One region of the Brevibacillus sp. NSP2.1 genome, then DNA from elsewhere that is predicted to be linked to it. Evidence: riboswitches for the same ligand, from Rfam matches in the RefSeq annotation. Region 1 holds a riboswitch; each other region holds the start of a gene.

Region 1 (4,843 bases):
CCACCTGGTACAAGTCCGGCTTGCTGCGCCAGAGCGCTTCGACCTTATCCGGGCCGAGCACCTTTGTCACTTCCGCAAACATAATATCGTGGCGAATGTACTCGACAGCGACCAGAACGAGCGCCGGATCCTTCGTCTTGACCGCCCAGGCAGCCGTATTTGGCGTGAAGTTGGCGATCAGCACTTCCTCCAGATCACGCGCGACGATTGTAAGATGCCCGCCCATCCGTTCCTCGGCCACATCAGGCGCCATATAGTCATGGTGATACGTCGTCCCTACGCGCGTCTCTTGCTGTCCAAACAAAACGGTAAAGACGGAAATCCCTTCTTCGGTTCGTCTGTCCACCGCCTCCTGGATAAAAGGCACCTGAGGCTCCCAGATCGACAGCCACACTTCCTCGCCAGCCTGCTCGATCATTTGCCTCATTTCCATGAGCACCAGCTCGTCACCGCTAATTCGCCGAATGACGTCGATCTCTTGCTCGGACTCTAAGGCCGACAAGTTTTTTTCCAAATAGTCGAAGGACGCTTCGAACTGCCCGCGCAGCCTGCGGACCAGCTCTCTTGCTGGCAGCGGCGCATACGTGACAGGCTCGGAAGGCACGGTGTAAACAGCCCCTTTGTCAACGAGCTTGCCCACGACTTCGTAAATCATGGAGCGCGGCACGCCAGAGCGTTTGCTGATTTCGTATCCGGTGATCGGAGAGTGCTTGAGCAGACTGATGTAAGCCTTGCACTCGTACTGGGAAAATCCGAGCTTTTGCAATTCCTTGTATATGTCTTCCATCCCGACCTCTTAGTAGTTAGTTTTATACTCACTATAGGTTCAGGTTCGTTCCTTTGTCAATGTGCTTTTCCCGGCACAAGCGAAAATAAAAAAAACCCTCCGTGAACGAGGGCCTTTTTGGCAAGCAAGCAGCCTAAGCGAGATCGCGCACTTTAATGTAAGAAACGTTTCTTACATTAATCACGATGTCATCGTATTGCAGCCACCCATCCTTTTGGTTGGCGACCATTTGGATGATTTCTTCCGGCTCGGTTGTCTCGATCTTAACCAGCTCGCCACCGGAAAAGTGAAACTCAATCGTTTTGGCCTGACTCATTTTCGCATCCCTCCTGTTCTTTCTAGTTATCGGACGGATGGTAAATTTTTGTTACGCATCAGGCGCAAGTAGCTGAGTCGGCCATTGGCAAAAGTCCCGGCACAACCTGACTATGTTCCTATCTTTTCTCTGTTTTTCCTCGCATCTTTCTCTGTCCAAACTACCAATTTGGAGCCGACTATTTATGAACAATCGGTTACTTTACCCTACCAAAACTTGACAAGATTGTTTCTCTTGGATTATATTTTGCATAATTCGACACTTCTATACATTTTTCGCAAATGAATGACAAAGGCAAAGTCATCGAAAGGTGGCGACGCAAAACCACGGGTCTAAAGTCTTTGACCATGACAGCCGGGTTGCCATACATCATGAGCATAGCAGGAAGATGATGGTGACTTTGGGCTGTTTCCGCATGGGGAATGGCCTTTTTTATGCTCACATGGAAGAAAGGAGGCGCCATTTTATCGATCAACACTAGACTTGTACATGAAAAAACAAAGAGAGAGAAAAATGGAGTGGAGTATTATGTACAAACTGGTTGATTCAGCACAATCTTTGGCACTTTTCCATCAAATCAAGGAAAGTGTCTGGACCTCAATGGGCTTCGAGATGGAATACGCCAAAGATGGTTCCGACGTCTATCTTTTGTTGTCGGATGAGGACGAACCAGGCGGGACTTTTGAATTTACACCACATGAAAAATCTTCTGCTTATCTGCAAAATTTGTTTCAGGATGTTTTGACGAGCGATATGAAAGTTGTCGAAGTGGACAGTTTCGCTGTCTTGCCCAAGTTCCGCGGAAAGCTGGGACGATGGGGAGTTGCCCTCATGATCGATTATGCAGAAAAACACGGATATACGCATGCAGTCGGTTTGGCAGATCCGGCTTTTTTTCAGTTGATTAACCGTAAATACAACGTCAGAGCGACGCAAGTGAAAGAGATGGTCTTCTACAAAGGGGCGAATGCCATTCCGACCGTCTTCCACCTGCAAGAAGCCTATTTGAACAAGGACAAGCCCGAATTTGCCTGGTATCAAGAGCTTTGCAAACAAATAAAAGTTGAGGTTAGCTGACATGGAACTCTTACAAAGAAGAAATAACTGGGTGGTCATTGTTTTTGCGAGCATCATTACCATCGTCCAGATCGTGAACCTCATCATGGGGGTTCCGTTCTCCTTCGTTTTAACCGTGCTGGGGATTTTGTACGGGGTGCTCGCACCTTTTGCCTACCTTTCCAACCGGCCAGCCTGGCGGGACAAGATGGCTCCCTTCATGAAGTTTTTCAACTTCGCTGTCATCGGCATTTTCATGTTCGTCATCGTGGGACTCGATCCTTGGCTGGTCAACATCATGACGATCATGTTCTTCGTCGCGGTCATGGGCATTTATCAGGACAAACTGATTAACATCTTGACCATCATCGCAGCCATGGGGATCGTCACCTACTATTTCCTGACGAACGGCGAAGCGATTTTCTACACGTCCGATCCTGTTCATTTGATGTACTACTTGCTGGCCTTCTGCTTCGTATCGGCGACAAGCATGATGCACGCAGTTTTCAACAACAAGCTGCAGCGGGAAAGCGAGGAGCAAAAGCAGCAAGCGATCGCCTCCAAAGAGTCGCTGCAGCGCATTTTGGACCAGATCAACGAATCGCTCAACTCCGTCCAGGAATATCAGGAGAATTTGAACAAGGTTACAGATGGCGTCAACGTCCGCGCGGTGGAGACAGTGGCTGCCCTTCAGGAGATCATGCGCTCCTTCTCGATCCAGACCGACAACACCAACGAGTTGCGCCGCGAGATGGGCACGACCAACCTCCAGGTAGAGGACATGACCCGCTCCGTGACCGAAATGCACGAATACGTAGAATCGACCAAAGAAGCGACCAATGAAAGCGGCAAGCGCATCAGCAACATCGGCAACGACTTCGAGCGCTTTATCAAGGACATTCAAGGCACGAACAAGCTGATCCAAGAGCTGAACAAAGAAACGGAATCCATTGAAAAAATCATCCAAACGATTTCGGAAATTTCGGCACAGACCAACCTGCTGGCGCTCAATGCGACCATCGAGGCTTCCCGTGCAGGCGAGCATGGTCGCGGCTTTGCCGTCGTAGCGGACGAGGTGCGCAAGCTGGCCGAATCTTCCAAGCTGTCCTCCGAATCAATCTCTACCTTGTTGATGACGATTCGCGAAAAAATGAAGCTCGTCTCCGACATGATCTCCGAGTCCCAACTGTCGTTTGAGAAAAACAGCGAAGGGATCATGGAGGTTCAGGAAATGTTTACGAACGTGGACAACTACATGCACAACTTCGCCGAGAAAACGAAAAATCTGCAAGAGTTCATCGTCCACGTCCACAGCATGATTCAGGAAGTCAACGCCAAAGTCGAGGTCAACGCAGACATCACCGACAAAAACAAGGAAAGCCTCGAAGAAGTCCTCGTGCTCGTCTCCGAGCAAAAAGAGGAAATCGTCAAAGTATCCGGTGGCTTCGAAAAGATCGAGCAACAAATTCGCGGTTTGAATACGTAAGCAGCAAAGCTGGCTGGATTTTTATGCAACTGCCCTCTCTTTTGTAGAGGGCGGTTTTTTTGCGTGCATGTCTGGATAATTGTGGAATCGGCGAGATTTTTTTATAAAATTCATTTTTCTACATAGCATGTCCCGCCTGTATCGCTTATAATACACATGGAATTTTTACAGTTCTCTTCCATCGTGAATCGATCCAACGCAAAGAGAGGCCTAAGCCATATGCCTGTTTTTCATCGTTTTCCAACGAGCCAGGGGAAAAAGATTGGTTTGACTACCCTTTTGACGGGTCTTGTTTCCTTGTCCATTCTGTTGACGCTGACGATTCTTCTCGTAGCCTCGTATCAATCGAAAAAGAAGTCGCTGATTGATACGACTCTCACTCTTAACTATTCGAGCGCAAGCAAAATGAGCCAAATGATCGACTCCCTGTTCCTATCCATGCGCAGCAGCCTGCGCTATTCCGCCACCGTTTTAATCGACCATCCCTCACGGACGCAACAAGAAGCCATCGAACATCTGGAGATTCTTCGCAAAAGCGGCAACTACTTCAACTCGCTTACTGTCGTAGATGAAACCGGAACGGTTCGCAGTGTGTCCCCGCCATCGCTCGGCACTGTCGGACAGAAGCTTACGACCAGGGAAGCGCAATACGCACTGGCATTGAAAAAGCCTTACATCTCATCGCCCTACATTTCCAAAAAGTACAAGCGCCTCCTGCTGTTTATGAGCGAACCGATCTTTGACAAGGACGGACAGTATCGCGGATTCGTCGGGGGAACGATCTATTTGCAGGATCACAACATTTTGAACATGATTATCGGCAACCCGGAGATAGATACGAGCGGCTCGTCTTATTCGATTGTCGGCTCGAATGGACAGTTGCTGTTCCATCCGGACAAACAGCAGATCGGCCAGAACATCCAGTCCAATCCCGTCGTACGAAAGCTGCTCGCGGGCAACAACGGCTACGACCAGATGTTGAGCATCAACGGCGATCACCTGCTGGCCGGGTATGCGCAAGTTCCGGCAAACGGCTGGGGAGTCATCGTCACTTCGCCGATGGAACTCGTTTACAACGAGCTGCACAGCCAGGTGCGAATGATGCTGCTCTACTTGCTGCCTCCGTCTCTGTTCCTGCTTCTGATTGTGATTCAGCTCGCCCACAAGCTGGCCAGACCTTTTGTCCACCTAGCCGATC
Region 2 (4,843 bases), 1.5 Mb from region 1:
AACGGTTGCCCGTTGTTTTGGCGACCAGGACATCGGAGTAGCTCGGTTTGCCCTGCATGCCGTCCTTGAAAAATTGCCGCTCGCCAAGGTCGATCCCGACGCTTTTCGGGAACGTATCGGCGGATACTTTTCCGTCGCTGCCGATAAACGTATTGCCGTCGTACAGCTTCATTTCTTCGGTAAACTTGCGGATGAACTCGTTTTTCGCCGCCGCGTCGTCCGATTGAATATCAGAGGTGCGGGCCAACACCTGAATTTCGGTCATGCGCCGGTCCAAATATTGATCCATCGCCATCGCGGTACTGGAGGTCAGGTCGACATACGACGCTTTTTGCTTGTCGATCAGGATGGATGAAAAGCTGTTCGTAATAAACAGCGAAACGACGGCCAGAGGAATGACTGCAACGGTGAGAAACCAGAGAATCATTTTGTTCCTCAGCTTTTTGAACAAAAACATAGGCTTTTCCACTCCTAAATTCGTGCTTGGCAATTTCTTTCTGTCTTGCGTAGAACGCTGCCTGCCCGAAAGAAATGCACAGTCAGACTGCCGAGAAGACTCAGCAGCCTGACGAGCGATTAATATCCCATTGCCGCGCCTTCCCCGCGAGGGTCAGCGCCGCCAAACTTCACATTCGTTTGCGGATCAATCAAGATCGCGCCGGACTGGCCCATCGCATCGGTGTAGGCTGCTTCCAGCTTTTCGACCGGATGGCCGCGCTTCACCAGCTCGTCCAGAACGTCCTGCGGAATCCGGCTTTCGACTTTCAGGTTGTTGGAGGCAGAGCCCCAGTTGCGGCCGTGCAGCCATCTTGGCGCTTCAATCGCGTCCTGCACGCTGAAGCCGAAGTCGACGATGCGCGTGACGAGCGCCGCCTGCGTTTGCGGCTGGCCTTCGCCGCCTTGTGTTCCGTAGAGCAGGTAAGGCTTGTCTCCTTTAAAGAGCATCGCCGGGTTGATCGTGTGGAAGGTGCGTTTGCCCGGTTCCAGGTGATTGATGTGTTTCGGGTCCAGAGAGAAGTAGCTGCCGCGGTTTTGCAACAGGACGCCCGTGTCTTTCGCGACGATGCCGGAGCCCCAGTCAAAGTAGTGGCTCTGGATGATCGACACGGCATTGCCGTCCTTGTCCACGACGCCAAACCACGTAGTATCGCCTTTTGGATCGAGCGGCTCGACCGCTTTTGCCGCTTGCTTCATGTCAATGCGCGCTGCCAGTTCTTTTCCGTGCTGCTTGGACAACAGCTCGTCCACAGGAATATCCACGAATGCCGGGTCAGTCAGCCATTTGTCACGGTCGGCAAAAGCTTGTTTGGTCGCTTCGACGATCGTGTGGTAGTAATCCGGCGTACCTTCGCCCATGCTCTTGAGGTCAAAGTTGTTCAGCACGTTCAAAATCGAGAGCGAGGCCATGCCCTGGGAGTTGGGCGGCACGTTGTACGCCTTGTAGCCGCGATAGTCTACCGTAATCGGCTCCGCCCAGGTGGAGGTATGCTTCTCGAAGTCTTTCAGCGTGAGCAGCCCGCCGTTTTTTTGCAGGTCGGCGACGATTTTTTGCGCGACTTCGCCTTTGTAAAATCCGTCGGCGCCTTTTTGGGCAATGATTCGCAACGTTTTGGCAAGGTCCTTTTGCTTGAGAATTTCGCCTGCGGCATACGGCTCTCCGTTCGGCTTCAGGAACGTTTTGCGGAAGCCCTCGAAGCGCTGGAGATTTTTCAGCTCGTTGTCAGTCGGGTCTGTTGCGTACTTGGTCCAGTAAACCTGGTTGGGCGAGACGGGATAGCCGTTTTCGGCGTACCCGATCGCAGGCTCCAGCAGCTTGTGCCAAGGCAGCTTGCTGTTGCCCATGCTTTTGTGCGCGTAGTTGTAGGCTTCCCACCAGCCGGAAACAACGCCGGGAACCGTGTTGGCAGACTCATAGCCGCGGGAAGGAATTTTGTCGTAGCCTTTGCTTTTGTAGTATTCGATGGTTGCCTTTTCGCCAGCTCGTCCGCTGCCGTTCAATGCTTTCAGCTCTTTTGTTTTGGCGTTGTAAATGAGCCAGAAGTTATCCCCGCCAATGGTCGTGTAGTGCGGATAGACGACGGCGAGGGTAGAGGCGGCGGTAATCGCGGCGTCTACTGCGTTTCCGCCGTCTTCCAACGTTTTCAGGGCTGCGGCTGTAGCCAGATAGTGAGGTGTTGTGACCATGGCATTTGGCGACATTGATGTTGGACGATTGGCAGCTTGGACCGGAGCGAATGTTGTCAGGCCGATAGCGGCGGTCAATGCGACGGCAGAAAGTTTTTTCCAAAGTGACATCTCATGAAGCCTCCTTGTATTTTGGTGAAAAGGTTCCAACAATCCGACAGCTTTTCGCAGCCTCACCTCCTTGACCGGGACAGACAGAAAATTCCTCATACCTACAAAAATGGACAAAAACAGACAATGAGTGCGCAAAAAAAGACCAATGATATAGGATCATTGGTCTTGTCCTACATCAATATTTCGGTAGCTGGCTGGCATGCCCGCTCGTGCGGAGGTAGCCCCTCTAGCTTTGCGTCGCCGGATTTCCCCGGGTTTGCCGTTTCGATATCAATGAAAAATTAATGCAAATGTTGCAGGTAAAATTTCCTAAACCTGTTTGTCAATAATATAGACGATTTGTCGATTGGGGTAAATAAGGAAATTTCTTTTTATCTAGAAAAAAGGAAGCATCAGGGAAATACGCGTTTTTCACCGACATTCACACACCTCTGTTGGCCGAACTGCTTATGATGATAAAAAGGCACATTTGCCAAGGAGTGAAACAACGACCATGATGCATCCCGATACAGAGCTTCGCTATATCAACGACGAGATCGGGTACGGTGTGTTTGCGACAAAGCTCATTCCCAAAGGCACGATTGTCTGGGTCCAGGATGATCTCGATCAGGTATTAGACCCGGCATTTGTGGAAAAACTGGATCCATTAAGAAAACAGGACGTGCAAAAATATTCGTTCAAAAATCAGTTCGGCAAATACATCTTGTGCTGGGATAAGGCCCGGTTTGTCAACCACAGCTTCCATGCGACCTGTGTGGCGACGATGTACGATCTGGAACTGGCGGCGCGGGACATTTTGCCGGGCGAGGAACTGACCGATGATTACGGAACGCTGAACCTGGATGAACCGTTTGACTGTTTGCCGGAGCCGGGCACGAGCCGTTCAAGGGTGATGCCTGACGACTTGCTGCGCTACTATCGCCAATGGGATGAGATCGCAGCCGCCGCCTTCGAGCGGTTCAATCAGGTTGAACAGCCGCTGCTCCACCTCGTAAGACCTAAGCATTTGCAAACCATTCGCGGCATTACCGAACAGCAGCGGTCGCTCGACTCGATCATTTCGCTGTACTGCCAGCCGCAATCGCGATGGCCAAAAGAGCAGGAGTGGTAGACGCAGCGGGCCGGACAACGGCCCGATTTTGTTGAACTCTGGGAAGAGAATCAGTATTATGGAATGTAAAGGTGAAGTGAAAGGTTGATTTCATTGGAAAACAAGGTAGCGTCATCCAATTTTATCCGCAATATCGTGATTGACGACCTGCAAGCAGGCAAGGTCAAGGAAGTCATTACCCGCTTTCCGCCGGAGCCGAACGGGTATCTTCATATTGGACATGCAAAAGCCATCTGCCTGAATTTTGAACTGGCAAGCGAATTTAATGGCAAGGCTCACCTCCGTTTTGACGATACCAATCCGGTGAAAGAAGACACTGAGTACGTGGAAGCGATCAAAACAGACGTCAAATGGCTTGGCTTTGAATGGGACGGGCTGTTTTTTGCATCGGATTACTTTGAAGAGATGTACAAGCGTGCGGTGCTGTTGATTCAAAAAGGCAAAGCCTACGTGGACGATCTGTCTGCCGAAGAGATGCGCAAGCTGCGCGGAACGTTGACGGAGCCGGGCGTAGACAGTCCGTACCGCAACCGTTCTGTGGAGGAAAACCTCGACCTGTTCGAGCGCATGCGCAACGGAGAGTTCAAGGACGGGGAAAAAGTGCTGCGTGCCAAAATCGACATGTCCTCCCCGAACATCAACATGCGCGATCCGGTTTTGTACCGCATTTCCCATACGACCCACCACAACACGGGAGACAAATGGTGCATTTACCCGATGTACGACTACGCGCACCCGCTGGAGGATGCGATTGAAGGCGTGACCCACTCGCTCTGCTCGCTCGAATTTGAAGACCATCGTCCGCTGTACGACTGGGTCATCAGCGAGTGCGAGATGGAGCACGTTCCGCGCCAGTACGAGTTTGCCCGCCTGAACCTGACCAACACGGTCATGAGCAAGCGCAAGCTGAAACAGCTCGTAGACGAAAACGTCGTCGATGGCTGGGACGATCCGCGCATGCCGACCATTGCAGGCTTCCGCCGTCGCGGCTTTACGCCGGAAGCGATTCGCACGTTTGCCCGTGAAGTCGGGGTAGCGCGCAGCAATAGTACAGTCGACGCGAAAATGCTGGAGCATTTCATCCGCGAGGACTTGAAGCTGAAAGCACCGCGCACGATGGCTGTTTTGAATCCGCTGAAAGTCGTCATCACGAACTATCCGGAAGGCCAGGTCGAGATGCTCGAAGCGGAAATCAACCCGGAAAATCCGGAGATGGGCAATCGTCAAATTCCGTTCTCCCGCGAAATCTACATCGAGCAGGACGACTTCATGGAAAACCCGCCAAGCAAGTATTTCCGCCTGTTCCCGGGAAATGAAGTCCGTCTCAAGCACGCCTACTTCATCAAATGCAACGACGTGGTGAAGGACGCGGATGGCAATGTCATCGAGCTGCACTGCACCTACGACCCGGAGACGAAGAGCGGAAGCGGGTTT
Region 3 (4,843 bases), 1.4 Mb from region 1:
ACCAGGGACGGGCTTTAGCCTTACAAGGTCTTACAAGGTGAACTTGCCTACGCCCTGCTGCAACTCCTCCGTGACCGTGTTCAACTGCTCGACCGAACGGGCAATGTCCTGAATGGCTTGCAACTGTTCGGCCGTGGCCTCCACGACCTTCTGCGCGTCTTCCGAGGCAAGCTTGGCAAAGTTGTACATTTCGTCGACCGAGGCGCTCACCTGCTCAGAGCCTGCAGACATTTCCTCCGATGCCGCCGACACCTCCAAAATATGGGCGGCAACATTGCGCGACGATTCCAAAATATGCGCGAAAATATCCCGCACCTCTTCGATCATCGAAATGCCTTCCTGCGCCTCGCGATTGCCGGTGTTCATCACTTCTACCGCGTGGCGGGTATCCTGCTGGATTTCCCCGATCAGCGCCGCGATTTTCGCAGCCGACTCCTCGGATTGATGCGCCAGATTTTTCACTTCTCCCGCCACGACGGCAAAGCCGCGGCCGTGCTCGCCAGCCCGCGCTGCCTCAATCGACGCGTTGAGCGCAAGCAGGTTGATTTGCGAGGTTAACTGGCTGATCGTATCGAGAATCCCTTCGATCTCCTTGGATCGGCTGTTCAAGCGCTCAATGGCTTCAGCCGCTCTGGTCGTGCCCTCTCCGATGCTGCCCATTTGCCGGACGGCCTGCTCAACGACTGCTGCGCCTTGCTCGGCCTGATCCGATGCCTCGCGCGCCGCTTCGGACACATGCGCGGATGTCTCTGCAATTTTCACAATCCCCGCCGCCATGTCATTCATGGACAAGGCGACGTCCTTGGAGCTGGTAGCCTGTGCCTCGGCCCCGCTGGCAATCTGGTTGATTGACGTCCCGATCCGGTTTACGTTTTCGGTCGCGTGTTCAATTCCTGCCGACACTTCATGCGTAAAGCGCAGCACCTGCTCCGACGATTGCGACACGCCTTCGATCAAGCCTTTCAAGTGCGAGACGGTCTGGTTGAAGTCGCGGGAAAGCACTGCGATCTCATCTTTTCCGGCCACCGTGACCGTCTCTGTGAGATTGCCCTGGGCGACGACATTGACGGCCTGGTTCAGACGCTGGATCGGTCGAACCAAGCGAACCGACAGCCAGTACACGAAGACGATGCCCACCGCCAGAACGACCAAGGAAATAGCCAGCAGCTTGATCGACAGTTCGTTGACCGGAGCGTGCAGGTCTTTGGCCGGAGCAGTGATGAACACTCCCCAGTTCAATCTGGTCGAAGCGTAGGAGGCGAATTGCGCCGCTTGTCCCTCTTCGTATTGAATGACTCCGCGGCCGCCTTGTGCCGTTGCTTCAAAGGCGGTTTTCAACTCAGGAATATTGCTGTCGAGCACCGACTGCTTCAAAATGACTTCGCTGTTCGGATGCCAAATATACGTTCCTTTTTTGCTCACCAAAAAGGCATAGCCACTATGTCCGAACTTCTCCTCGGAAACCGTCTTCTGAATCTCGTTGATCGGAATGGTCGAACCGACATAGCCGTATTGGCGATTGTCCTTCATCAGCGGAACGATGATCGTCACGATGTAGTTGCCTGTCCGCTGCGACACGACCGGCTCGGAAACGATGATTTTCCCCTCGCCTCGTCCTGCCTCCTGAAAATGCGGACGATCAGACGGGTTCGTCTCCTCGCCCTTGAAGTTGATGACTTTTTTGCCGCTCAGGTCATAGGAAAAGAAAAACGTCTCAAACTCGGGGTTTTTCTTCTGCGCCTCCTGAATCAGCTTCAAGTCATGGTCGAAATTGTTGTCGGCGGAAATCATCTCTCCGATCGTTTCAACAATTCCGATTTTTTCTTGGAAAAAGCTGTCGATTCTGATGGAAAGATTGCTGGCCGTAAGTTCCGCTTCTTTGTCCAGGCTGGACGACAGCAACTGCGACGAGCTGTAGTAGCTGGCACCGCAGACCGTACCCAAGCTGACAATCAAGAGCAGGCACATGACGACGATCAGCTTTTTCTTCAAACTGGATTCCATCTCACGCTGTACCTCCTATCTTTTTTTGGCAACAAAAAAGACTGCCACCCGGACAGCCTTCTTACGTGTACGGCATGGCAACCCGGCTATCGTAGCAGCAGAAGATGCGCTCTGCTTGCCTTAGACCCGTGGCTTTGCGTCCCTGCCTTTCAACAGGTTTGCCTTTGTCATTTTTTGTCGTTTTATCTGTATAAAAATACTATAGCACAACATCGGAAAAATGTGGGTTAACTTTAAAATAATGGCTTGGATTTTTTTCCACACAAAATCTTTACCCAAATTGTTTGACAAGTAAACTACTTTCTGCGAAATAATTGCGAAAAAATCGCAAAAAGGCTGACACCTTGTTGTTGGTGTCAGCCTGTCGTCCACTTTTGACTTCTTCGTTTAGCTCAGCCCTTCCACGTGGCCGTGCTCATCCACATACAGCGATTCGGCCGCAGGTTTCTTCGGGAGTCCCGGCATCGTCACCAGGCTTCCGGTCAAGGCGACGATGAAGCCTGCTCCTGCCGAAATCCGCACTTCGCTCACCTGAATGGTAAAACCGACAGGGGCGCCAAGCTGATCGGCCCGATCTGTAAAGGAGTACGGCGTCTTCGCCATGCACACAGGCAGATGGGACAGCCCCATTTCCTCTACCTTCTGGATCGTTTTTGTCGCCAGCGGCGAAAAGACTACCCCGGAGCCGCGGTAAATTTCTTTGACCACCGTCTCAATCTTTTCCTTCACGCCGAGGTCTTCTTCGTACAAAAAGCGGAATTGCCCAGGGCGCTCTGCCGCGCGCGTCACTTTTTCCGCCAGTTCGATTGCGCCTTCTCCGCCTTCTGCCCACGCCTTGGACAGCGCCGCCTCGGCACCTGCCTCCTGGCACAGCGCCATGACTGCGTCGATCTCCGCTTGTGTATCGGTGGCAAAATGGTTGATCGCTACAACCGCCGGCACGCCGAACTTCTGCAAGTTTTCCAGATGGCGACGCACGTTGGCGAAGCCTTTTTCCAATGCGGCGAGGTTTTCTTCGGCCAAATCCGGCACTTTGATTCCGGCGTTGTACTTCAAGGAACGCACGGTAATGACCACGACTGCTGCCGATGGCGTCAGCCCGGCTTTTCTGCACTTGATGTCAAAAAACTTCTCCGCGCCCAGGTCAGCGCCGAAGCCCGCTTCCGTTACGACGTAGTCGGCCAGCTTCAAGGCTGTCTTCGTGCCGATCACGCTGCTGCATCCGTGCGCGATATTCGCAAACGGACCGCCGTGGACGATGACTGGCGTGCCCTCGATCGTTTGCACGAGGTTTGGCTTGATCGCTTCCTTGAGCAGTACGCACATCGCCTCGACCGCATTGATTTCTTCCGCCCGGACTGGCTTGTCTTCAAAATCGTAGCCGATGATGATGTGGTTCAGCCGCTCGCGCAAGTCGGCGAGGTTCTCGCTCAGGCACAAAATCGCCATGATTTCCGATGCGGTCGTAATCATGAAGCCGTCTTCGCGCGTCATGCCGTTGCCGTCTCCCAGCCCGACCACGATATTTCTAAGCGCGCGGTCGTTCATGTCCATCGCCCGTTTCCAGACGATTTTTTTCGGATTGATGCCCCGCGGATTGCCGTGGAAAATATGGTTGTCGATCATCGCCGCAAGCAAATTGTGCGCGGCGGTAATGGCGTGAATGTCGCCAGTAAAATGCAGATTGATTTCATCCGCAGGGAGGATTTGCGCCTTGCCGCTTCCGGTAGCCCCTCCTTTTATCCCCATGCACGGGCCAAGGGATGGCTCACGGAGCGCTGCAATCGTCCTTTTTCCAAGCAGATTGAGCGACTGCGACAAACCAATCGTGGTCAGCGTCTTGCCTGCTCCTGCCGGATTGGGATTCATCGCGGTAACGAGAATCAGCTTGCCATCAGGTCGGTCTTTTATTTTATCCCACAGCTCATCAGAGATTTTTGCCTTATACTTTCCGTAAAGCTCCAGATCCTGTTCATCGATACCTGCTGCCTTGGCAATCTCAACAATCGACTTCATACCTGCCTCCCTGCCTTGCGAAATGTTTATTTACCAATCTTCTACATTCCACATTGCAGTTTGTTCTCCTTTCCGGCGCTCCACTTTTCGCAAAAAGAAAACCTGCATTCTGTTGCGCATTCAGAATGCAGGCTGTCATTATTTGTCGAATATTTTTCCCGGGTTCAAAATGCCGTTCGGATCGAGGACTTGCTTCATCGACCGCATCACGTCCAGCGCCGCTCCGTGCTCCTTGCGCTGGTATTTGACCTTGCCGACTCCGACGCCGTGCTCTCCGGTGCACGTCCCGCCTCTGCCGAGCGCGTACTCTACCAGATGCGCATTCAGCGCCTCGGCGCGCGCCATTTCCTCGGGATCATGGACGTCTATCATCACAATCGCGTGGTAGTTTCCGTCGCCCACATGCCCTAGTACGGCTCCGTCCAGACCCGAGCGGTCAATAGCCTGTCGGGCGTCGACCACTGCTCCGGCCAGTTCGGAAAACGGCACGCATACGTCTGTCACCATCATCTTTTTCCCTGGCGACTTATGCACGAAGGCGTAGGCCAGATTGTGGCGGGCATCCCAGAGCACAGCCCGCGCCTTGGAATCGGTCTCGAACAAAAACTGCGTGCAGCCGTGCTCGGTCGCGATCGTCTGGGCAAACTCGATGTCGTGCGCCAAGCTCTGCTCGCTGCCGTGAAACTCGATAAAAAGCGTCGGGTTTTCCGGGTAGCTCGTCTCTTTGTACAAATTCACCTGGCGAATGGAGCGCTCGTCAACCAGTTCGATCCGCGCCACCTGAATCCCGGCTCCGAGAATATCGACGACAGTATCTACCGCG

The links. A riboswitch is a leader RNA that binds a small molecule or an ion and turns the genes downstream of it on or off. The one in region 1 is predicted to bind cyclic di-GMP.
Region 2: another riboswitch for cyclic di-GMP. It lies ahead of ggt (gamma-glutamyltransferase); the one in region 1 lies ahead of M655_RS22230 (GNAT family N-acetyltransferase).
Region 3: another riboswitch for cyclic di-GMP. It lies ahead of M655_RS01905 (methyl-accepting chemotaxis protein); the one in region 1 lies ahead of M655_RS22230 (GNAT family N-acetyltransferase).

Annotation. Positions count from the first base shown of each region.
Region 1 is NZ_CP048274.1:4,579,307-4,584,149, forward strand. Features, by position in the region: gene M655_RS22220 (TrmB family transcriptional regulator) at 1-787, opposite strand, end outside; gene M655_RS22225 (hypothetical protein) at 921-1,103, opposite strand; cyclic di-GMP riboswitch class I at 1,387-1,470, shown strand; gene M655_RS22230 (GNAT family N-acetyltransferase) at 1,632-2,180, shown strand; gene M655_RS22235 (methyl-accepting chemotaxis protein) at 2,182-3,645, shown strand; gene M655_RS22240 (sensor domain-containing diguanylate cyclase) at 3,865-4,843, shown strand, end outside.
Region 2 is NZ_CP048274.1:449,053-453,895, forward strand. Features, by position in the region: gene M655_RS02225 (methyl-accepting chemotaxis protein) at 1-457, opposite strand, end outside; gene ggt (gamma-glutamyltransferase) at 577-2,295, opposite strand; cyclic di-GMP riboswitch class I at 2,481-2,569, opposite strand; gene M655_RS02235 (SET domain-containing protein) at 2,792-3,409, shown strand; gene M655_RS02240 (glutamine--tRNA ligase/YqeY domain fusion protein) at 3,494-4,843, shown strand, end outside.
Region 3 is NZ_CP048274.1:377,960-382,802, reverse strand. Features, by position in the region: gene M655_RS01905 (methyl-accepting chemotaxis protein) at 31-2,004, opposite strand; cyclic di-GMP riboswitch class I at 2,078-2,177, opposite strand; gene M655_RS01900 (formate--tetrahydrofolate ligase) at 2,392-4,020, opposite strand; gene M655_RS01895 (FAD-binding oxidoreductase) at 4,159-4,843, opposite strand, start outside.